One region of the Streptomyces sp. NBC_00659 genome, then DNA from elsewhere that is predicted to be linked to it. Evidence: riboswitches for the same ligand, from Rfam matches in the RefSeq annotation. Region 1 holds a riboswitch; each other region holds the start of a gene.

Region 1 (5,596 bases):
GGTGACCCGGCCACCGACGCGCACCCCCTGTGCCCAGTGCGGGAGGGGGATCTCGGGGAGGGTGACGATCACGTGCGTGCCGGGGATCGGGGAGCCGAGGAAGACGGCGAAGGCCAGGCGGATGACGAGGACGGCCGCCGCCAGTTTCACGAACGCGGTGTAGGAGCGGGCCCAGGGGGCGTCGGTGCGGTGCGTGGCCACCACGAACCCCGCCACCGCCATGAGCAGCGCGAGCAGAAGCGGATTCGTGGTGCGGGAGGCCGCCGTACCGAGCCCCAGCGCCCAGATCCACCAGGCCCCGGGGTGCAGGGCGTGGGCCCGGTTCGCCACGGAGACGGTACGCGTACCGCTCGTACGGCTCGTACCGCTGCGGGGGAGGGAGAGGGGGAGAGCGCGGGGGCGGGAGCGGGAGGTCGGCGACGGTCCCGCCGGGCCGGTGCTCGGCGGGAGCGTCGTCTCATGTGTGTCCGGGTCCGGGCGCCGGGGGCCCGACACCCGGGGTTCCCGGTCCCGTTCGGGCGGGGCGGAGCCCCATCGCGCCGTGGGGCGGTCGCCAGTGGATGTGGTGGGGCGGTCGCCAGTGGATGTGGTGGGGCGGTCGCCAGTGGAGGTGGTGGGGCGGTCGGACTCGGTCATGACCTGCGCCTAGCCCCTGCGCCGACGGGCCTGCCAGACGGCCGCCGCACCCAGCGCGGCCACCGCGGCCGCTCCCGCCAGCAGGCCCACCGAAGGGCCCTGCCGGGCCGGTGCGGAGGTGTGCGGGCGGGCGGACGCGGCCGGTCCGGCGGCCGCGACCGGGTCGCCGCAGCCCGTCCGCGGATAGCCCGTGATGGCGCACAGCAGGGCGTTGGTGTCGTAGCGCAGGGGACCTGCCACCGCGGCCAGGGCCTCCGCGGTGCTCGCGTCGGGAGCGACCTGGGCGCAGGCGGTGCGCGCGGACGGCGGCCGCTCGCCGGACGGCGCGTCGGCGGCGGTGCCCGGGTCGATGACCAGGGCCACCCGCTTCTTGCCGTGCCGGGCGGGCGTCTTGGCGCATATCGCGGCGAACTCCCGCTCCCCGCGCGGCTGTACGGCGTGCTGGGAGTCCTCGCTCACCGCGAAGCGGAAGCCCTGGACGTCGCCGTCGGACGGCCGCGCGGTCGACGGACCCTGGGTGGCGTAGGTCCACTTCCCGCCGGTCAGGTCCCAGAAGGACCAGTAGCGGTAGCCGACGGCTCCGGCCTGCCCCGCGCCGCCGAGGACGAGGAGCAGGAGAGCCAGCGCCAGGGCCAGAAGGGGCGCGGTCGTCCGACGGGCGGTCACAGCTGGCGCTTCTTGTTGCGGCCGCTGATCAGGAAGCCGATGCCGATGCCCGCGACCAGGCCGACGCCGACGATCCACCAGACGCCGAGCCCGTTGCCGTCGTCCTTCTTCTCGTCGTTCTTCTTCTCGCTCGGGCTCGCCGAGGCACCCGCCGCGGCCGGCGCCGGGCCCGTGGCGTTGAGCTGTGCCACGAGGTCCTTGCCGCCGAAGTCGCGCGGGTCGGTGCCGGTGGCGTGCGCGGCGAAGATCAGCTGTGCGTACGCGGCGGGGCCGGACTGAGCCGCCCAGTCCGCGGAGTTCTTCTCCAGCCAGGCGAGCGGCTTCTGCGCGGGCTTCGCCGCACCGATGGCCGACAGGGCCACGACCGCGTCCGCCGTGTTGCCGTAGTCGGGCTGGTCCTTGGCACCGGGGAGCGCGGACTTCAGGTACGAGGTCTTCGCCAGCGCCTTGGCGAGATAGCCGGCGCCGTTCCCCGCCGCGGTCGCGATGTCGGGAGTGTCGAGGGTGTGGCAACCCGTGAGGTCGAACTTGTAGCCGGTCGCCGCCACGAAGCCCTGGCCCATGCCGGCCGTCACGCCCGCCGCGGTCGCGTCCGCGTTCGCCGCCAGCTTGCCCTTCTTGTCGGGCTGGTAGGCGAAGGCGCCGTCGCCCTCCGCGTCGCAGGCCGTCGACAGCTTCAGCAGGGCGTCGAAGGGTGACTTGCCGTCCTTGGAGACGCTCGCGGGCTTCTTGCCGACCGCCTTCAGCGCGCCGATCACGACGGACGTCGAGTTGGCGTCGCTGGGTCCGCCGGCCATGTAGCCCCAGCCGCCGTCCTTGTTCTGCGCGGACTTCAGCCAGGTGACGGCCTTGCCGGTGGCGTCGTCGTGCCCGCCGAGTGCGGCGAGCGCCTGGACGGCGGCCGCGGTGCTGTTGGTGTCGACCTGGGTCTTCGCGTCGCACGCGGCACTCGCGTCGGCGCGGTACGCGGCGAAGGCGCCGTTCGCGCACTGCTGGCCGGTCAGCCAGTCCACGGCCTTCTCGGCGGGCCGCACACCGACGGTGTGCTGGGCGAGCAGCGCGAGCGACTGGCGCCACACGCCGTCGTAGGTCGGGTCGCCGGAGCCGAACAGGCCCGAGGGCAGCGCCACCGAGGGCGACGGCGACGGGGAGGAGTCGGCGGAGGCGGCCGGTGCGACGACCGCCCCGATGACGGCGGTGGCGGCCAGTACCGCTGCGGTGCGGCGAACAAACATGACTCTCCCTGCGGGGAGCCGGGCAGCACCGGGCACACAGAGGTATCCGGGCGGCTCCGGCTCCGTATCCCTCGACGATGCCGGCCGTCGGCGGGCTGCCGAGGGCGCGAGCCGGTCACGTCCCGTGCGAGGCGATCCGGCTCACCACCGAAGTGGATCACGGTTGCGGGTCAGCGCCGGATTCGCACCGGCTTCTCCTCGTAAGGGTGTGATGACGACGCGCACACTCTACCGGCCGCCCGGATTCCGCCGGGTGTTGCCTGGGGCACGGGCCCGGAGTGACCTGGGCGACATCCGCTAGGTTCGGGTCATGCGAACGGGGAGACTGCTCGGCTCGGGGCGTTCGGCGGACGTCTACGAGATCGACGAGGCGTGGGTGCTGCGGCGGGACCGCGAGGGCTGGGGCGACGCGACGGCCGAGGCGGCGGTGATGCAGCACGTGCGCTCGCACGGTTATCCGGTGCCGGGGGTGCGGGCCGCGACCGGCGGGGACCTGGTGATGGAGCGGCTGTCCGGGCCGACCATGCTGGAGGCCTTCGGCCAGGGCCTGCTCTCCGCCCAGGAGGCGGGCCTCACCCTGGCCAGGCTGCTGCGCAAGCTGCACGTCGTGCCCGCGCGGCTCTCCGCCGACCCCGCCGTCCGTGTGCTGCACCTGGATCTGCACCCCGACAACGTGATGCTCACCCCGGACGGGCCGAAGGTCATCGACTGGTCCAACGCCGAGGAGGGGGCACCCGGTCTCGACTGGGCCATGTCCGCCGTGATCCTCGCCCAGGTCGCCGTCGGCGGCGAGGCGGTCGGGGGCGTGGCCGAGGAGACGCTGGAGGCGCTGCTCGACGGGAACGAGGACCAGGTGACGGAGGAGGGGCTCGAGGAGGCGGCATCGCGCAGGGCGGCCAACCCGACGATGAGCACGCGTGAGACCGGACTCCTGGGCGAGGCGGACGCGTTGATACGGGAGCTGCTGGGCTGAGCGATCGGCCGGGTGCGGGAGCTGCTGGGCCGGGTGATCGGTGGGTGCGGGTGACGCCGGGCCGGGTGATCGGAGTGCCTGGGGTCGGTCGGGCCGGGTGATCGGAGTGCCTGGGGTCGGTCGGGCCGGGTGACCGGTGGGTCTGGGCTCGACCGGGCCTGGTGATCGGTGGGTGGGGCTGTGTCACACCGCCGTGTAGGTCACCGGGTCGCTGCCCGTCACGGCCTCCGCCCGGCCCAGCTTCACCAGTCGGCGAATGTGGGCCTCGGCCTCGGAGACCGCGATGTTCCGTGATCCGTAGGGGATGTCGGCCCAGGGGCGGTTCCACTCCATGCGTTCGGCGAGCTGCCAGGGCGTGAGCGGTACGGAGAGCAGCGTGAGCAGGCCGGTGAGCCGCTCCTCGTGGTGCGCGAGCAGCTCCGCGACCCGGGACGGGGCGTCGGTGAACACGTGCTGGTGGGCAGGGAGCACCTCGGCGGGGGCGAGGCGTCCGACGCGTTCCAGGGAGTCGAGGTAGTCGCCGAGCGGGTCGGCGATCTCCGCGAGGCCCTCGATCCCGTTCGCGTAGGGAGGGCGCCCGTGGGTGTCCGGGTCCTCGTAGAGACCGATGTGCGGGGTGATCCTCGGCAGCAGATGGTCGCCGGAGAACAGGCGTCCGTTGCCGGGCAGCCGGTCCGGGTGGGCCTCCTCCAGGTGGAGGCAGACGTGCCCGGGTGTGTGGCCGGGGGTCCAGACGGCGCGCAGCCGGCGGCCGGGCAGGGGCAGGAGTTCGCCGGGGACGATCTCGCGGTCGGGCAGCGCGGGCGAGAAGCCGGGCAGCGTACTGGGGCGGCGTACGGATGTGCGTGCCTCGCGCAGCGGGGCGATGTGCTCCTCCGGGGCTCCGGAGGCTGCCAACTTGGCGGCCATGTAGGCGAACCAGCCCTCGGGCCGGGTCTCCCGGGTGCGCCGGACGATCGCCGCGTCGGCGGCGTGCATCGCGATCCAGGCACCGGACGCCTCCCGGACCCGGCCCGACAGACCGTGGTGGTCGGGGTGGTGGTGGGTGATGACCACACCGTGGATCTCCGCGACCGAGGTCCCGCAGCCGGTGATCCCCTCGACGAGTGTGTCCCAGGAAGCCGGGTCGTCCCAGCCGGTGTCGACGAGCACGGGCCCCGCGTCGGTGTCGACCAGGTACACCAGCGTGTGGCCGAGGGGGTTGTCCGGGATGGGGACGCTGATGGACCGTACGCCCCCGCCGTGATCGGTCACCTGCGTCATGCGCTTCCACCCGTCGCCGATTCCCGCCACTATAACTAGAACGGGTTCCAATGGGAGCCCAAGTCGACTGTTCCGTCCGGGAGTACGACGGTGTCCGTGCCGTGGACTCATGTGGCGAGAACTGGTATCAGTTCTCATATCTGATGAACCGTCAGACATGGTGCCGGAGAGCGCCCCTGGGAGGCAGTCGGCCATGACCGAGCTCGTGGAACACGGACAGCTGTTCATCGGCGGGGAGTTGACCGACCCGCTCGGCAAGGACGTCATCGAGGTGATCTCACCGCACACCGAGGAGGTCATCGGCCGGGTGCCGCACGCCTCCGCCGCGGACGTCGACCGCGCCGTCGCCGCCGCGCGCCGGGCGTTCGACGAGGGGCCCTGGCCGCGCATGAGCCTCGACGAGCGGATCGCGGTCGTGACCCGGATCAAGGACGCCATCGCCGTACGGCACGAGGAGATCGCCCGCGTCATCTCCTCGGAGAACGGCTCCCCCTACTCCTGGAGCGTCCTCGCGCAGGCCCTCGGCGCGATGATGGTGTGGGACTCGGCGATCACGGTCGCGCGCGGCTACACGTACGAGGAGGCCCGCGCCGGAGTCCTCGGCAGGATCCTCGTCCGCCGTGAGCCGGTGGGCGTGGTGGCGGCCGTGGTCCCGTGGAACGTCCCGCAGTTCGTGGCGGCGGCCAAGCTCGCGCCCGCGCTGCTGACCGGTTGCACGGTCGTACTGAAGCCGTCCCCCGAATCGCCCCTGGACGCCTATCTGCTCGGGGAGATCGCGAAGGAGGCCGGGCTGCCCGAAGGGGTGCTGTCGATCCTCCCGGCC
Region 2 (5,596 bases), 2.8 Mb from region 1:
GGTTCACCGGCGCCCGGTTGGCGACGGAACGCGCGCTCGACCCACGGTTCCTCGCCTCGGCCGGCGCCGCCGCGAAGGGCTGGGTCTTCGCCACCTCCTTCACCGACCCGACGGCCCGCGCCTCCGCCCGCGCGTTCACGGCGGCCTACCGCGCCCGCTTCGGCGCCGACCCCGGCTGGTACGCGGCGGAGGCACACGACGCCGTGATGTTCCTGGCCCAAGCCTGCGACAAGGACGGCACCACGCTGACGGAACGGGGCGCGATCGCCCGCCGGATGCCCGAGATCACGTATGCCGGCATCACCCGCACGGTCAAGTACGAGTCGGGGTACGGCTACAACCACGACGGGATGTTCGAGTTCCAGGTCGTCGACGGCGCGTTCCGGTACCTGGGGCACTACCGGGACGCCGCGGTGTCGTGATGGCCCTGGACATACGTCTTGCGGAGGACCAAGATCCATCGCGGATCGGCGCCCATTAGGGTCGGGGGCATGACGTCACCCCTTGCCGGCAGTGCCTTCGACTCGCTCCTTCTCGACGCCGTGCCCGACCAGGAGGCACTGCGCCGGGCTTACGAACTCCCCAGCGACGCCGCCGTGCGCAAGCAGATGACCGAACTCACCGAACAGACCAAGCGGTTGATCGGATGCTCATCGCTGGTCCTGGTCGCCAGCACGGACGCCGAGGGCAACTGTGACGTTTCCCCGCGCGGCGGCCCTGCCGGGTTCGTCGCCGTCCTGGACACACGGACGGTGGCGATACCGGACGCGACCGGCAACAAGCGTCTGGACACCCTGCAGAATGTCGTCACCACGGGACGGGCCGGCCTGCTGTTCATCATCCCGGGGCGCACCACGACGCTCAGAGTGAACGGCCGGGCCTGCGTCTCCACCCGCCCGGAGCTGCTGTCTCAGCTGACCGCCGTGGGCAAACCGCCGGCCAGTGCGCTGGTGCTGGGGATCGAGGAGGTCTACCCGCACTGCCCCAAGGCACTCCTGCGCAGCGGGGCCTGGAAGCCGGACCAGTGGCTGTCGGCGGACGCCCAGCCGACCTCGGCCGAGGTGACGCTGGCCCAGCTGCGGATGCCGGAGCTGACGATCGCCGACATCGAGCAGACGGAGGCGGATTCACTGAAGTACCGCTACGAGTAGCGGGCCGCCGGCCAGCGATTACCGAACCGCCGGCCCGCCGAATCCCGGGACCGGCATGCCCCGAACTCCATGGCGGGGCCTCCCGTGAGGTCACCCGCGGCGTCGGCACTCCGGCCGACGCCTTGGCGACGGGGTTCGCCCTGCCCGATGCCGTCCGAACCAGCGGACAGGTGAGTGATCACCCTTCTACGCTGGCGGCATGACGGGATATCCGGGCTTCGGTGTGCTTCTGGCAAGGCTGCTGGATCACAGGAAGCTGGACATCGGCACTCTGGCACGGCAATCCGGAGTCCCCGAACCCGAGCTCCAAAGGGTCTTCGCCGGCGTCGCGCCGAGCCCGTCCCTGCTCCGACGGCTCGGACCCGCACTCGGCCTCCATGCCGCAGACGTATTCGTGATCGCGGGGGCGACGGTTCCGGACGACCTTTCGCCTCTGGACGCAGAGGCAGGGAGGTGGGTTCCGCAGGTCGTGAGACGTGCCGTAGAGCTCCCGTCCGAGAAGAAGAGCGAGTTGCTCCACCTAGTCCGGTCGTTGCCACAGCGGAAGGTCGTGCAGTCACCGGCGTTCCCGCGGGTCGATGTCCCGCCCCCGGGGCCGCCCGGGGCCCTGCTCGTCCGGATGCTCAGATACAGGAACCTGCATTGGATGGGCATCGCCAGGGTCTTCCACTCCCTGACCGGCCGGTACTGGTCCCCGTCCACGTACGGAATGGTGGGCGCCGGCCGCAAGGAGGTGACCCCCGACCTCGTGGCCGATTTCGGGACCGTGCTGGGCATTCCCGCCGAGGACCTGGGCGCCCTGATGGGCATCCCGCCTTCCGAGGAGCCCCACACTCGGGAGCCGGCGGCGGCCGGCGTGGCCGAGCTGATCTGGGACCTGCGGCGCCTGACCGCCGACCAGGTGCGACACACAGGCAAAGCGGCCGCATCCCTGTGGTCACCTCGACCGAATCCCCGACGCTGATGACGTGTTGAGGGCCAGTCAGCGCCCGCCAGGCAGCCGTCGACCAGATATCCAGATGCCCTCCCGCGTGCTTCGTCCATACGTATCCAGGCGAACTCGCTCGGCCTCGGCACCGCCGAACGGTGCAGGGGCCCGGCGACCCTCGTCCGGCTGCGGGGGCCGACCTTGACATGCAGCTTATTGGCTGCCTAAATTAAAGGCAGCCGGAAGGCTGCATATTGACAGGCGGAGGCCTGGGTACGGGGACGGGCATGGACGAGGTGTTCAAGGCGCTGGCCGATCCGACGCGGCGCGCACTGCTCGACTCGCTCAACGCGCACAACGGGCAGACCCTGCGCGAGCTGTGTACAGGACTCGACATGGCCCGGCAGTCCGTCAGCAAGCACCTCGCGGTGCTGGAGGAGGCCGGGCTCGTCACCACCGTGCGGCGGGGCCGGGAGAAGCTGCACTACCTCAACGCAGCGCCCGTGCACGAGATCGCTCACCGGTGGATCAGCCGCTACGACCGGACCAGGGTCCAAGCCCTGGCGGACCTGAAACTCGCCCTGGAGGAGACCGCGATGGACGCTGCGCCGACCTTCGTCTACACCACCTACATCCGCACCACCCCGCAAAAGCTCTGGCAGGCGCTGACCGAGCCCGCCTTCACCCGCCGCTACTGGTCCACGGAGTTCGCCACGGACTGGTCCGTGGGCTCACCGATGACCTGGGACAACCATGGCGTACAGATCAGCGACCCGAAGCAGGTCGTGCTGGAGGCCGAGCCCTGCAGCCGGCTCTCCTACACCTGGCACGCCATCACCCCGGAGCTCGCCAAACGCTTCGACTGGGACGAGGAGTTGCTCGCCAAGCTGTCCGGCGAGGCCCGCTCGAAGGTCACCTTCACCATCGAGGAGGCCGCCGCGCAGGTCGTGAAGCTCACCGTCGTACACGACGGATTCGAGCCCGGGTCGAGCCTGGCCGGGATGGTCAGCCACGGCTGGCCGAACGTGGTGGCAAGCATGAAGTCGCTCCTGGAGACCGGCGAACCACTCCCGGACGATGCGTGACCGGATGCGTGACCCGACTCGTGGCCCGACTCGTGGCCCGATGCGTGACTTCCCGATCAGGGATCGACGACATCACGAGCTGTCACATCCTGGCGCATCGCCGCAACGATTCGGATCGTCATCAGTTCACCGACCCGCGCCATGACACTGCCGCCCCAGCATTCATGGCGGACCAGAGAAAGAGTGTCCACCAGGCCGGCTTTCGCGCTCATCGCGCCCTCCGGGGCGGAGTGAAGACGTAGAGGTCGAGGATGTCGGGGCAAGGGGCGACGCCGGGGCCACCGGCTTTGACCCAGGCGGCGATGTCGTCCGTGGCATCGGGGTCGTTGACGAGGCCGAGCCAGACCGGGCGGGCGCCCGCGGCACGTGCGGCGGCGGAGGGCTGGACGACGATCACGTTGGCGTGTTCGCACACGTCGAGGCAGGCCGCGATGCGCACCGGTGCGCTCTCGGCCAGGCGTGCTGTCTGCCGGGCGTGATCCACTCCGGTGACTTTCGGGCTTCCGCAGCAGCAGTCCCGGCAGACGACGACGCGGCACGGCGCCGGTTCGACGAGGGTTCGCTCCGTAGGGGCTTCGTCAGGTCGCTCGCGAGATGTCATGCGTCACCCTTCAAACTGCTCGCACCTCGCGACGTCGCCCTTACCGAGGATCGAGAGGCGCGATGCGGCAACAAGGTCGGGTGTCGATCCGGGTAGCCCGCGGCGGCGGACCTCGTCGTGTCCTCGGTGTCGTTCTTCGGGCCGCCGCAGACGGTGGCCGGCACGGCGGTGACCGGCAGGGCGGGTTTGACGTGACGGGCGGGAGTGGGGAGCAAGGGCAGACCTCGGGGTCGGGGCTCGTACGCGGAGCCTGGACTGTGGATGTCCTCCACGCCGGGGCGCGGAGGTGCCAGCAGGTCTTCGGACTCGGGTTCGTCCGGACGAGGCGCCTTCCCGGTCTCCCAGTGGCTCGCGTGCCCCGCCCGTTCCCCTCACCGCTGCGCGTCAGTTCCGGATTCGCACCGGATTCCCTGGCCTCGGATGAGGCTCAACTGGCCTGATGAGGCTATCAAGCTCGTCGTACCGTCAGTTCGTGCGATCGATCACGGGGCACGAGGTACGGGACGAACGTGCTGGTGTTCTGGTCGATCCGCAGAGGACCGGCCGAGGGGCGGTACGGCCTTCCCCGACAGTCCGCCGCTGCCTGCTGTCCACCCTGCCGGTCGTGGCACTGGTCGCATTCGGCTACTGCGCTCTGCCAGCCTGTCCGAGAAGCTTGTGCGCTCAACTCCGGCCCCTATGGCTCCATCTTCAGCCCAAATCCTGTTGGCCGCCCTCGCGGTCGTCATGGTGCGGCGGTCTCCGCGGGAAGGGCAGTGTTCGCGTCATCCGATGAACTCGGATGAGGCAGCACGGGGTCACCCCCGGGGCCGGAGTCTCTGGCAGCGCTCGTATTCTTCGTTCCCTCACATCAATCGGACACAGCGAAGAGACGACGGAATCGATGATCGGCAGCTTTGTGGCCCTCGTGGTGGTCCCCTTGGCCATGGCCGGGCTGGCTCGATGGGCGGCGGCAAGGCGGCGGCATGGCCTGGCAGCGGGCCGGGCCGTTCACTTCCGCTGCCGACTCGACGGCCGCAAGGGCCGACTGCTGGCCGACCCGCGCCTCGACGGACCCGTCTTCCTCGACCGCTCCGGCGGTGCCACTGCCCTGCCGCGCGGCGGCGAGGCCCTGGACGCGACGGTCACCACCACGGGCCAGGCCGCCTTCGAGAAGGTCGGCCTGCGCTACCGGACACCCGACGGCCAGGTGTTGCGGCTGGGCCTGGGCACACACGACGCGCGGACGATCGGTGCCTGGCTGAGCGAACAGGCCCACCCGACCCTCGCACCCGCCCGCCGGCCGCTGTTGCCGACCGCGCCGCTATGGGCAGTGCTGGCGCTCGTGGCGTCGCTGTTCGTGGGCTTGGCCGCAGCGGACTTCGCCCTGCTCGGAAAACACACCTCCGCCGAGGTCGTCCGTCCGAACCGGGCCGAGGACGGCTGCATCGTCAGCTGGGACGGCGGTTCGCAGCATACGACTGTGGACTGCGACACGGCAGACGTCCGTCCGGGCGATCACGTCCCGATCATCGCGCTGCCCTGGCCCTTCCTGGGTGAGGCCATAGATACGCGGACCTCCTTGATCGTGGTCGCCGTCCTCGGGGGCGGCCCCGGTCTGCTCGGCCTTGGCGGCGCACTGGTCATCAGCCCGTTGGCCTGCACCCGACGCGTCCGGAGGGCGCGCCAAGCCGGCCCCGCGATCACCTCACAGGCGGCCGCGAGCGACAAGGAGGACGAGGAGAGCGAGGACAGGTGGCCCACTCTCGAGGACGACCTGAACTACGCGAGCCTCGCCGCCGCGGCCCGTCACGGTGATCGCCACGCTCCGGGGCCCCGGGTGACCTCGCCG
Region 3 (5,596 bases), 670 kb from region 1:
CGCGGACGCCTCGGAGGCGTGGGTGCCGCCCGCCGCGAGGACGGTGGCGACGAGCGCGTCGGCCCGGCCGAGGATCTCGTACAGCCCCGGGTCGGCTCCGCGCAGCGAACCGCAGTACACGGCGAGGGCGTTGGCGCCGCGCGCCTCGATCGCGTCGCACAGCGTGTCCACGAACGCGGTGTTCCCGGACAGCTCGTGGGCCCGGTAGAACAGCACGCCGACGGTCGGGCGGCCCTCGACGAAGGCACGCTCGCCGTGGACGCCGAACTCCGCCGACTTCCGCGGCTCCTCGAAGCCCTCGCCCGTGAGCAGCACGGTGTCCGAGAGGAAGCGGGCCAGCTCGGCGAGGTTGGCCGGACCGCCCTCGACGAGATAGCGCAGCGACTCCGCGACGACACCCGCGGGCACCGACGACTCGGCCATCAGCTCGGCGTCCGGGACGGACTCGCCGCCCAGCAGCACCGTCGGGATCCCGGACGCCTTCAGGAAGGCCAGCCCGTCCTCCCAGGCCCGCTTGCCACCGAGCAGCCGCACGACGGCCAGGTCCGCGCCCTCGACGAGCGCGGGGAGTTCGCCCGTGACGTCCACCCGGGTCGGATTGCCGATCCGGTAACCGGCACCACTGGCGCGGGCCGCCAGCAGATCCGTGTCGGCGGTCGACAACAACAACACTGTGCTCATACGGGTGCTCCCGGTGGAATGAAGGGCAGTCCTTGCGGCGCGCCGGACTCGATGAGCCGCCACAGCGCGTCCGTGTCCGCGTGTTCCTCGATCAGGTCGCCGAGCAGGTCGAGCTGTTCCTCGCGCAGCGCCGCGAACGACGTGCCGGGGGCCGGTACGAAGCGGCGGCCCGCGGCGGCGGCCACCTCGCGCAGGAACGCCCGCCGGAAACCGTCCGACTCCAGCGAGCCGTGCCAGTGCGTGCCCCAGACGGCGCCGGCCCGGCACCCGTCCAGGCTGTGTCCGTGCTCATCGGAGAAGAACGCCTCGCCACCGGTCACCTCGGCGACTCCGTGATGGATCTCGTACCCCTCGACGTGCTCGCCGAGGGCCTCCCCGACCGGCCGTGCCAGGGTCTTCTCCCGCGCGAACCTCACGCGTACGGGGAGGAGTCCGAGACCCTCGACATGACCGGCGCGGGATTCGACGTCGTCCTCGATGTGCTCTCCGAGGAGCTGGTAGCCGCCGCAGACGCCGAGGACCGGCCGTCCCTCGGCGGCCCGGCGCGCGATCGCGTCCGCGAGGCCGCGCTCGCGCAGCCACCGGAGCGCCTTCACGGTGCCCCGGGTCCCGGGCACGACGACCAGGTCCGCGTCGGCCAGCTCCTCGGGCCGGTCCACGAACCGCACGACGACACCCGGTTCGGCGGCCAGCGCGTCCACGTCGGTGAAGTTGGACATCAGCGGGACCGCGCAGACGGCGACCCGCAGGATGTCCTCGCCGACGGGGGAGGAGACGGCCGACTCGCGGACGGCCCCGCGCAGCGAGACGCGCAGGCCGTCCTCCTCGTCGATGCCGAGTCCGTGCTGGAAGGGCAGGACGCCGTAGGTGCGCCGCCCGGTCAGGCCGTGCAGCATGTCGAGCCCGGGCTCCAGCAGACTGACGTCGCCCCGGAACTTGTTGACGAGGAACCCGGCGACGAGCGCCTGGTCCTCGGGTGACAGCAGCGCGACCGTCCCGAAGAACGAGGCGAACACCCCGCCCCGGTCGATGTCGCCGACGACGAGCACGGGAAGTCCCGCGTTGCGCGCCACCCCCATGTTCACGATGTCGGTGCGCCGCAGATTGATCTCGGCCGGGCTGCCGGCTCCCTCACAGATCACCGCGTCATACGTGCCCCGCAACTGAGCCAGACAGTCGAGGACGGTCGCCAGGAGTGCTTCCTGGCGACCCCCGCGCAGCCGGTCGCCGGACGACACGGCGCCCGGCGAGGGGTCCGTCACGGACCCGGCCGTCCCGAAGAACCCGCGCGCGCTCATCTCGCCCACCGGCTTGCCCATCAGGACGACCTGACTGGTGCGGTCGCCGCCCGGCTTGAGGAGCACGGGATTCATCAGCGCGGTCGGTTCCACGCGGGCGGCCTGCGCCTGCATGGCCTGCGCCCGCCCGATCTCGGCGCCCTCGCGCGTCACGAACGAGTTCAGGGACATGTTCTGCGCCTTGAAGGGCGCGACCTTGACGCCCTGGCGCGCCAGCCACCGGCAGATCCCGGCGGTCACGACACTCTTGCCGGCGTCCGAGGTGGTCCCGGCGATCAGCAGCCCGCCGCTCATGCGGTGCGTCCCTTCCTGGTGGACGAATCCCGTCCGGTTCCGGCGAGCAGAGCCCGTCCGGCGGCGCTCACGCCGAGCGCGAGCCAGCCGACGCGCCGGGACAGCCGTACGGCCCGTTCGATGTCGTGGACGTGGACGGCGCGCCCCGCGCCGTTGAGCACGGGCCGGTGCTCGACGCGTCCGCCGTACGAGAGGGTGCCGCCGAGCCGCACGCCGAGCGCGCCCGCGAACGAGGCCTCCACGGGCCCGGCGTTGGGGCTCGGATGCTTGCGGGCGTCCGCGCGCCAGGCACGTACGGCACCGCGTGGGTCGGATCCGGCCACGGCCGCGAGGACGGCGGTCAGCCGGGCTCCGGGCCAGCCGGCGACGTCGTCGAGCCGGGCGGAGGCCCAGCCGTAGCGCCGGTGACGGGGGGACTTGTGTCCGACCATCGCGTCGAGCGTGTTCACGGCGCGGAAGGCGACGAGTCCCGGCACTCCGCCGACGGCGCCCCAGACCAGGGCGCCCACGACGGCGTCGGAGGTGTTCTCGGCGACGGACTCGACGACGGCGCGCGCGACGCCGTCGGCGTCCAGCGCCTGAGGATCGCGTCCGCACAGATGCGGCAGCCGCTCCCGGGCCGCGTCGAGGTCACCGGCCGCGAGCGCGCCGCCGACCGCCCGCGCCTCGCGGCCGAGGGAGGTTCCCCCGACGACGGCCCAGGTGGCGGCGGCGGTCAGGGCGACGGAGGCGGTGCGTGAACCGCGTACGCCATGGCTCGCGAGCGCGGCGAGTCCGGTGGCGCCGCCGACGCAGATGGCGGTGTGCAGGGCGCCCCACCCGCGGTGGTCGCGCCACAGTGTCCGCTCCACGGCCGCGGCGGCCCGCCCGAACGCGGCGACCGGATGCCCCCGGCGGGGATCGCCGAGCAGCAGGTCGCCGAGGAGGCCGGCGGCGGCGCCGTACGCGAAGACGCGATCGGCACGCACGGGGTCAGCCGGCCGTGGGGTGGAGCGGAACCCTCGTACTCAGCGAAACGGGCAACGGGCAGCCGCGCATGGCGATATGTCCTCACTCAGGGTGTCCACGCCCTGGTTCGACGAGACCGGCGGTGAGAGTTCCTGGCTCCCGGGGAGTTTCTTCCCCGATGACAGTGGCGGGACCGCGCCGGATTCGCACCGGCTTCCTCTCATGCCGCCGTACTTGGCTCCGGCAGTCCACCACGGGGTGAGAACGGCCGTCAACTGGCTGTTGACCTGCGGAGGGACAGTGTGCGCAGGCCCACATACGCGTGGGGGCGGGACGGCATACGCGTGGGGTGCGGGACGGTGATCCGTCCCGCACCCCACGCGCGGTACCGCTCGGCGCGGCCCGGTTCCGGGCGGCGCCTGCCGGGTTACTTGGTGATGATCAGGGAGATGCCGTACACCACCGCCGCGGCGCAGGCCGCGAAGCAGACGTACGCGCCGGTGGCCGCCGCGACCGCGGATCCGCCCTGGGCGGACTCCTTCTTGGAGAGGCCGGCGACGCCGAGGGTGAAGAGGGCGACGAGGGCCACGGTCACTCCGAGGCTGACCCCGAAGACGGAGCCGAGGGCTGACCAGTCGATGTGCATGCTGTTTGTTCCTTCGGTTCTCAGGCCACGGGGGACGGCGCGGACGTGCTCGCCGTGGGCTCGGCCGGAGCCGGGATGGTGGCCGTGAGGCCTTCGGCCACGGTGCCGGCCGGGGGCGGGGTGACGGCGGCGATGGCCGCGGTCACCACACCGGCGGGCTCCTCGGTGTCGTTCACGTTGGTGTGGTCGATGACCTCGCGGCGCGAGCGGCGCCAGATCGCGAAGCTCGAAACGACCAGGAACACGGCGACCAGCGTGGTGCCCCAGGCGCCGAAACCGGTCACCCATTCGGCGAGCGCGCCGACCAGGGCGGCGGCGGGCAGCGTGAGGACCCAGGCGACGACCATCCGCTTGGCGGTGGACCAGCGGACCACACCGCCCTTGCGGCCGAGACCGGCGCCCATCACGGAACCGGAGACCGAGTGCGTGGTGGAGAGGGAGAAACCGATGTGCGAGGAGGCCAGGATGACCGTCGCCGCGCTGGTCTGGGCGGCGAAGCCCTGCCGCGGCTGGAGGTCGGTCAGACCCTTGCCCATCGTGCGGATGATGCGCCAGCCGCCCAGGTAGGTGCCGAGCGCGATGGCCAGACCGGCGGAGAGGATGACCCAGACCGGCGGGTCGGAGTCGGGAGCGACGGCGCCACCGGCGACCAGGGCCAGGGTGATGATGCCCATCGTCTTCTGCGCGTCGTTGGTGCCGTGGGCCAGCGAGACCAAGCCCGCGGAGGCTATCTGGCCGGCGCGGTAGCCCTTCTTGGTGGCCTTGGTGTCGGCGTTGCCACTGAGTTTGTACGACAGCCGGGTGGCGAACATCGCGGCCAGGCCGGCGACGATCGGGGCGGCGACGGCGGGCAGGAGCACCTTGCCGACCAGGACGTCCCCGTGCACGGCGCCGGTACCGGCGGAGGCGATGGTGGCGCCGACCAGGCCGCCCATGAGGGCGTGCGAGGAGCTGGACGGGAGTCCGACGAGCCACGTCACCAGGTTCCAGAGGATCGCGCCGACGAGGGCGGCGAAGATCACTTCTGGCTGGATGCCGGATTCGTCGACGAGGCCTTTGGAGATCGTGTTGGCGACCTCCACCGAGAGGAAGGCGCCGACAAGGTTGAGCGCGGCGGACATGGCCACCGCGACCTTGGGCTTGAGTGCGCCGGTCGAGATGGTGGTGGCCATCGCGTTGGCGGTGTCGTGGAAACCGTTCGTGAAATCGAACACGAGAGCGGTGACGATCACGATTCCGAGGAGGAGCGTGATGTGTTCCATTTACCCAGGCTTCTGTTGGACGTCAGTGGCAGGGGGACCGTAGGCAACCTGGGTGAACGGAAGGTGAACTGAGTCGGACTTGATGGTGTCTTGAACAGTGGATCGTCATTCCGCTTACGTCGACGGGCGGCCCGCCGGGTTCGAACGGATGCGGAATTCCGTACTCCGCTTGATGTCGGAGCTCGTGGTGGACCGTCCTGGTCGGAACGGGTTTGAGCGGTGAGATCCCCGTCACTCGCAGGCTGTAGCCGTGGTCACAGCGCCAGGAAGCCCGAAAGGGCCACTCTGAGGACGGAGTCCGAGTGCCGACCGGGCCGTAGTGACCCGACCACGGGGTGTGATCCGCGGCAAATGTCCGACCGGGGCGCCGTGGGTGTTCCCTCGGTACGGTGTGATGCAAGTCACATACAACCGTGTGCTGTTGGCGGCCCGCTGCCGCCCCGAAGCCCGCTCGCTCGGGGTGCGTG
Region 4 (5,596 bases), 4.8 Mb from region 1:
AACGTCGGCCAGGGCTCGACGCCGATCCTGGTCTTCGACGCCTGGGAGCACGCCTTCTACCTTCGGTACAAGAACCAGAAGGCCGACTTCATCGAGGCCATGTGGGCGGTCGTCAACTGGCAGGACGTGGCCCGGCGTCACTCCGCCGCCAAGGGACGCGGCGACAGTCTGCTGCTCGCGCCGTGAGGCCATAGGCACCGACAGATGTCCTGCTCGTGATCGTCTTCTCAACCTTCACGTGGCAGGCTGCAAGGAGAAGGGCTCCCGCAAGGACGTGACGTGCGGGAGCCCTTTCGCCCGCGGAGGCCCCTGGACGACTCGACCGGGACCGCTCCCGTGGTTCAGCCGCCCGCCGGGGGCCGGGGCGCGCGGTGGCGCCCCGGCCGCTCGAAGGCAGGGTTCAGGAGGCGGGCAGTTCGCCGCGCACCGCGTGGGCGGCGGCGACCAGGTTCTCCAGGGAGGCTCGGGTCTCGGGCCAGCCGCGGGTCTTCAGGCCGCAGTCGGGGTTCACCCACAGCCGTTCGGCGGGGATGGCCTTCAGCCCGGCCCGCAGCAGTTCGGCTGCCTCCTGCGTGCTGGGGACGCGCGGGGAGTGGATGTCGTACACACCGGGTCCCGCCTCGCGCGGGTAGCCGTGCGAGGCGAGTTCGCGGGCCACCTGCATGTGGGAGCGTGCGGCCTCCAGGCTGATGACGTCGGCGTCCAGGTCGTCGATGGCCTGGACGATGTCCCCGAACTCGGCGTAGCACATGTGCGTGTGGATCTGCGTGTCCGGGCGCACCCCGCTGGTGCTGAGCCGGAACGCCTCCGTGGCCCATGCCAGGTAGGCCGGCCGGTCGGCAGTGCGCAGCGGCAGGGTCTCGCGCAGGGCCGGCTCGTCGACCTGGATCACCGAACTGCCCGCCGCCTCCAGGTCGTTGACCTCGTCGCGCAGGGCGAGGGCGACCTGGCGGGCGGTGTCGCCGAGAGGCTGGTCGTCGCGGACGAAGGACCAGGCGAGCATGGTGACCGGCCCGGTGAGCATGCCCTTGACCGGCCGATCGGTCAGGGACTGCGCGTACGTCGTCCAGCGCACCGTCATCGGTTCGGGCCGCGTGATGTCGCCGGCCAGGATCGGCGGGCGGACGTAGCGGGTGCCGTAGGACTGCACCCAGCCGTGCTGCGTGGCCAGGTACCCGGTGAGCTGCTCGGCGAAGTACTGCACCATGTCGTTGCGTTCGGCCTCACCGTGCACGAGGACGTCGAGACCGGTCTTCTCCTGGAAGGAGATGACCTCCTGGATCTCGGCCTTGATGCGCTCCTCGTAACCGGCCGTGTCGATGCGGCCGGTGCGCAGGTCGGCGCGGGCGGTGCGCAGTTCGGCGGTCTGCGGGAAGGAGCCGATGGTGGTGGTCGGCAGCAGGGGCAGGCCGAGGTGGGCGCGCTGGGCCGCGGCCCGCTCGGGGTAGGGCTGGGACCGGCGGGCGTCGGCGTCCGTGACGGCGGCGGCGCGGGCCCGTACCGCGGGGTCGTGCGTGATCGGCGAGTTCGCGCGGGAGGCCAGGGCGGCACGGTTGGAGGCGAGTTCGCCCGCGATCGTGCCGGTGCCCTGGGTGAGGCCCTTGGCGAGGGTGACGATCTCCGCCGTCTTCTGGCGGGCGAAGGCGAGCCAGCGCAGGATCTGCGGTTCGATGTCCCGCTCCAGGGCCGCGTCGATCGGGACGTGGAGCAGGGAGCTGGAGGCCGACACGTCGACCCGGTCGGCCAGGCCGAGCAGGGTGCCGAGGGTGGACAGCGACGTGGCCAGGTCGTTCACCCAGATGTTGCGGCCGTCGACCACACCGGCGACCAGGCGTTTGCCGGGCAGTCCGCCGACAGCGGCGAGGTCGTCGAGGTTGGCGGCGGCGGCTTCGGTGAAGTCCAGGGCGAGACCTTCGATCGGAGCCTTGGCCAGTACCGGCAGGGCGTCGCCGAGCCGGTCGAAGTACGAGGCGACCAGGAGCTTCGGCCGGTCGGTGAGCGCGCCGAGCCCGCGGTAGGTGCGCGCCGCGGCGTCCAGCTCGGCCGGGGTCCGGTCCTGGGCGAGGGCGGGCTCGTCCAGCTGGACCCACTCCGCGCCCGCCGCGCGCAGGTCGGCGAGGACCTCGGCGTACACCGGCAGCAGCCGGTCGAGGAGGGTGAGCGGGTCGAAGTCCGCCGGTACGCCAGGGGCGGGCTTGGACAGGAGGAGGTAGGTGACCGGGCCGACCAGCACCGGGCGGGCGCTCAGCCCGAGGGCGAGTGCCTCCTTCAGCTCGGTGACCTGCTGGGTGGAGTCGGCCGTGAAGACGGTGTCCGGGCCCAGTTCGGGCACCAGGTAGTGGTAGTTGGTGTCGAACCACTTCGTCATCTCGAGCGGCGCCACGTCCTGGGTGCCGCGCGCCATGGCGAAGTAGCCGTCCAGGGCGTCCGAGTCGGCCGTGGCGCGGTGGCGGGCGGGGATCGCACCGACCATGACGGTGGTGTCGAGGACGTGGTCGTAGTACGAGAAGTCACCGGTCGGCACCTCGTCGATGCCGGCGTCGGCCAGCTCGCGCCAGTTCGCGCGACGCAGTTCGGCGGCGGTGGCGCGGAGGGCGTCGGCGGTGACGCGGCCCTTCCAGTAGCCCTCGATCGCCTTCTTCAGTTCCCGGTTCGGACCCTGGCGCGGGTAGCCGTACACGGTGGCCCGTGCTGTCGCGGCTGCGTGCTTGGTGGTCACGGAGATCTCCTTCGCGAGATGAATCCCTGAGATCCCGGCAACGGGACGCGAGTGCGAAGGGGTGACGAACCGGACGGAAGCGACACGGCTCGGAACAGCGCGGTCGTCCGCCGATATGTACGCCGACCCGCCCACGAGGTCACCGGGATGTCCGCGCACGAGTGGTTCGTGCGCGGGCAACGGGCAGGTCTTCGGACTTGCGGGCACGTCTTCCTGGCGGAGGACACCTACTGGCCGTCGCTTCCCGGACCCTGTTCGTCGGGTCCAGTGCGTATGACGGCGGTCGTTCCCGCTCACCGCTGCGGGGCAGTCCCGGATTCCCACCGGGTTCCCTCTTACGACGCATCCCGACTGGCGGACGGGGCGAACCAGCTGCACCGGCCACCCTACGGGGTGACGTGCCGAAGAGGGCGGCACATCCATCACCTTCGTCCCCTACCCCGTGGCCGGATCCTCGGAATGACGGAAGCCGCCGTGGGCCGGGGCGGGACACTTCGCCTCCCGCCGCAGCCTGATGAAGCGTCAGGACACGCTGTCCACCGGGCAGTCGAAACGGTCATCGGGGCCCCAGTGGGTGGCGTCCCTCGCTCCTTGCGAGAGCATCCCGCAGGTCAGGTCCGTGAGCTTGTCTCCGGCGGGGGTGATCTCGCGAATGTGGATCTCCTTGTTCGGCGGGTAGTGGTGATCGCTGTCCAGGGTGATGACCCCGGATTCCCCCACGTAGTTGTGGATGCCGGGATCCTGCAGACGGGTGACGAGCGCCCTGGGTGAGAAGCCCGGGTCCGTCGAGATGATGGCGTTCATGGCCTCGGAGAGGATCTTGACGGCGTCGTATCCGAGCGCGGCGTCGTTCTCGGCGGACAGGTGGAAGGCCTGGCCGAACTTCTCGCCGAAGGGCCCGTCGGGCAGCGGGAGGCTGAACTGGTTGTAGAAGAGCTTCAGCGCGCCGTATTCCTTGCGCATCAGGCTCGGATGCAGGATCACGTCCGGCGCCGGGCTCTCCGCCAGCACCGGTACCGGGGCGACGCGGGCGCGGCAGGCCTGGTCGGTCTGCATGTGCTCGAAGAGATCCTCCATGACGCTGGAGCGGCCCGCGTACAGGACGAAACCGCCTGTGCTGTGGACGAGTGCGCAGACGGTGCCGGCGATGGCCCGTGTGGTGCGGCCGTTCTCCATCTCGCCGTACTTCACGAAGTGCACCGGCCCGGTCGAGCGGTAGGCGGTGTCGAACCGGTGGGCGAGGTCGGCGCTGAAGTACTCGTCCTTGGGGTCGTAGACCACGACGGCGGCCGGACCGGAGTCGCTGGGAGCGGGGTCCGTCAGAGCGTGCAGCTGAGGCGAGTGGCGGGCGAAGGACGCCATGACCTCGGCGATGCGTGCGTCGGGCGGTGAGAGCTGGAAGTACGACACGGGCGAGTCGCCGTCGACCATGCGCTGGCCCGAGACGCCGGTCCCCAGGACGGTGATGCCCTGGGCTCCCAGTTCGATCGCGGCCTGCTGGGACTCCGGACGGCTCTGGTGGAGACCCATGACGGCCGCGATGTGGTCCCGGCCCGCCCGGTCGACGATCATCTTCGCGACGTCCACAGTGCTTTTGTTGCTCTGGTTCAGGCCGCCGCGCGAGCCGTAGTGGAAGGACTCGCCGGCGTTGGCGACGAGCAGGCGTACGGGCACCTGAGCCTTGAGGCGGCGGCTGTTGACGTTCTTCTGGGCGAGCAGCGCGCCGCGCAGTGTCTGGAAGCCGATGGGCGCGGTGCGCTTGGACGTCGAGCCGACGCTCAGCGGCGCGAAGAAGACGACCGTGCGGTAGGGCCGGTCCGTGTCCACCTTCGCGTTCTGGTGGCCGAGGATCTTCTCCAGCTTTCTCAAGTCCTCGGCGTATTCGCCGTGGGCCAGGTCGCAGCCGTCGTTGCCGTCGGTCAGGCCGACGACCTCTCCGGTACCCACGTGCCGGCAGGAGGCCGCGAGACTTCCGTCGGGGAGGAGTTCCACCAGTTCCCGGGACAGGACGAGGCCGCCCGCGCCCAGCATCACCGCGGCGGTCGCGGCGGCCACCGGACGCCACCAGTCGCGGACAAGGGGAGGACGGAAGTCCACCGTGGCGGGCAGGGGCACCTCCGCCGCCGGGGCGCCGTCGTCCGGGGTTCGCGGCAGCGCCAGCACCCGCACCGTGTCGGTGGCGTGGCCGGCGACCGCGGCCGAGAACGGCGCGGTCGCGTCATGACCTGTCGGGCGTGTGCCGAGGGCACCTCTCTGCGCGGGCAGCGCCCGAAGCGGCGGACTCGCGGCGTACGGGGGGAGCTCGTCCGTGGCCGCGCCCAGCACCAGCAGCGGACTGCTCTCGAGGTCGTGGGCGACAGCGGCGTATGTGTCCAGGAACTCCCGGCAGGCGGATCCCGCGCCGCCCACGGCCGGCAGGAGCACCACGAAGGGCCATGCGCGCCGGGGGCGGAGACGGCTCCACGCGCGGGGCCGGGCCGCCTTCGCCAGGTCGCGGATCAACGCGGTGAGCAGGATCTCGCGGACCAGCTCCTCCTCGCGCGACTCCACCGCATGCGCGGGCTGCGCCGCCTCGTGGGCCAGGGCGAGCCGGTGCGTCACCCGCAGGTGCACCGCCGCCTTGAGGAAACTGCGGCCGGGCAGGTCCAGCATGCGGCTCACCCACGGGTGGCGCCTGTCGACACGCATGCCGTACCACCGGCGCCACAGCCAGCCGGCCACGACGCTCAGCAGGCGAAACGGAGCGCCCCACCATCCGTCCATGGCCTCGCCGAGCTGCGCGACGGGGAAGGCCTCGTGAAACCTCGCGGCGTACGCGTCGCACAGCAGCTTCCGCAGGGCGCGTCGCTGGCCCGCCGCGTCGACTTCCTGGACGGT

What was found. A riboswitch is a leader RNA that binds a small molecule or an ion and turns the genes downstream of it on or off. The one in region 1 is predicted to bind cobalamin.
Region 2: it holds a riboswitch for cobalamin, as region 1 does, so the genes downstream of both, OG410_RS01530 ((2Fe-2S) ferredoxin domain-containing protein) here and OG410_RS13735 (prenyltransferase/squalene oxidase repeat-containing protein) in region 1, are expected to answer to the same signal.
Region 3: it holds a riboswitch for cobalamin, as region 1 does, so the genes downstream of both, OG410_RS10880 (cobalamin biosynthesis protein) here and OG410_RS13735 (prenyltransferase/squalene oxidase repeat-containing protein) in region 1, are expected to answer to the same signal.
Region 4: it holds a riboswitch for cobalamin, as region 1 does, so the genes downstream of both, metE (5-methyltetrahydropteroyltriglutamate--homocysteine S-methyltransferase) here and OG410_RS13735 (prenyltransferase/squalene oxidase repeat-containing protein) in region 1, are expected to answer to the same signal.

The regions. Positions count from the first base shown of each region.
Region 1 covers NZ_CP109031.1:3,177,653-3,183,248, reverse strand. The annotation lists gene OG410_RS13745 (CbiQ family ECF transporter T component) at 1-330, opposite strand, end outside; gene OG410_RS13740 (SCO2322 family protein) at 646-1,302, opposite strand; gene OG410_RS13735 (prenyltransferase/squalene oxidase repeat-containing protein) at 1,299-2,537, opposite strand; cobalamin riboswitch at 2,630-2,775, opposite strand; gene OG410_RS13730 (phosphotransferase) at 2,848-3,510, shown strand; gene OG410_RS13725 (MBL fold metallo-hydrolase) at 3,694-4,773, opposite strand; gene OG410_RS13720 (aldehyde dehydrogenase) at 4,967-5,596, shown strand, end outside.
Region 2 covers NZ_CP109031.1:367,923-373,518, forward strand. The annotation lists gene OG410_RS01505 (bifunctional serine/threonine-protein kinase/ABC transporter substrate-binding protein) at 1-422, shown strand, start outside; gene OG410_RS01510 (MSMEG_1061 family FMN-dependent PPOX-type flavoprotein) at 492-1,151, shown strand; gene OG410_RS01515 (hypothetical protein) at 1,798-2,115, shown strand; gene OG410_RS01520 (ArsR/SmtB family transcription factor) at 2,367-3,164, shown strand; gene OG410_RS01525 (hypothetical protein) at 3,221-3,376, opposite strand; gene OG410_RS01530 ((2Fe-2S) ferredoxin domain-containing protein) at 3,373-3,765, opposite strand; cobalamin riboswitch at 4,040-4,216, opposite strand; gene OG410_RS01535 (hypothetical protein) at 4,649-5,596, shown strand, end outside.
Region 3 covers NZ_CP109031.1:2,506,677-2,512,272, reverse strand. The annotation lists gene cobN (cobaltochelatase subunit CobN) at 1-681, opposite strand, end outside; gene OG410_RS10885 (cobyric acid synthase) at 678-2,273, opposite strand; gene OG410_RS10880 (cobalamin biosynthesis protein) at 2,270-3,241, opposite strand; cobalamin riboswitch at 3,349-3,489, opposite strand; gene OG410_RS10875 (hypothetical protein) at 3,649-3,867, opposite strand; gene OG410_RS10870 (inorganic phosphate transporter) at 3,888-5,129, opposite strand.
Region 4 covers NZ_CP109031.1:8,009,573-8,015,168, forward strand. The annotation lists partial or broken gene OG410_RS35010 (superoxide dismutase) at 1-186, shown strand, start outside; gene metE (5-methyltetrahydropteroyltriglutamate--homocysteine S-methyltransferase) at 401-2,719, opposite strand; cobalamin riboswitch at 2,885-3,107, opposite strand; gene OG410_RS35020 (hypothetical protein) at 3,242-5,596, opposite strand, start outside.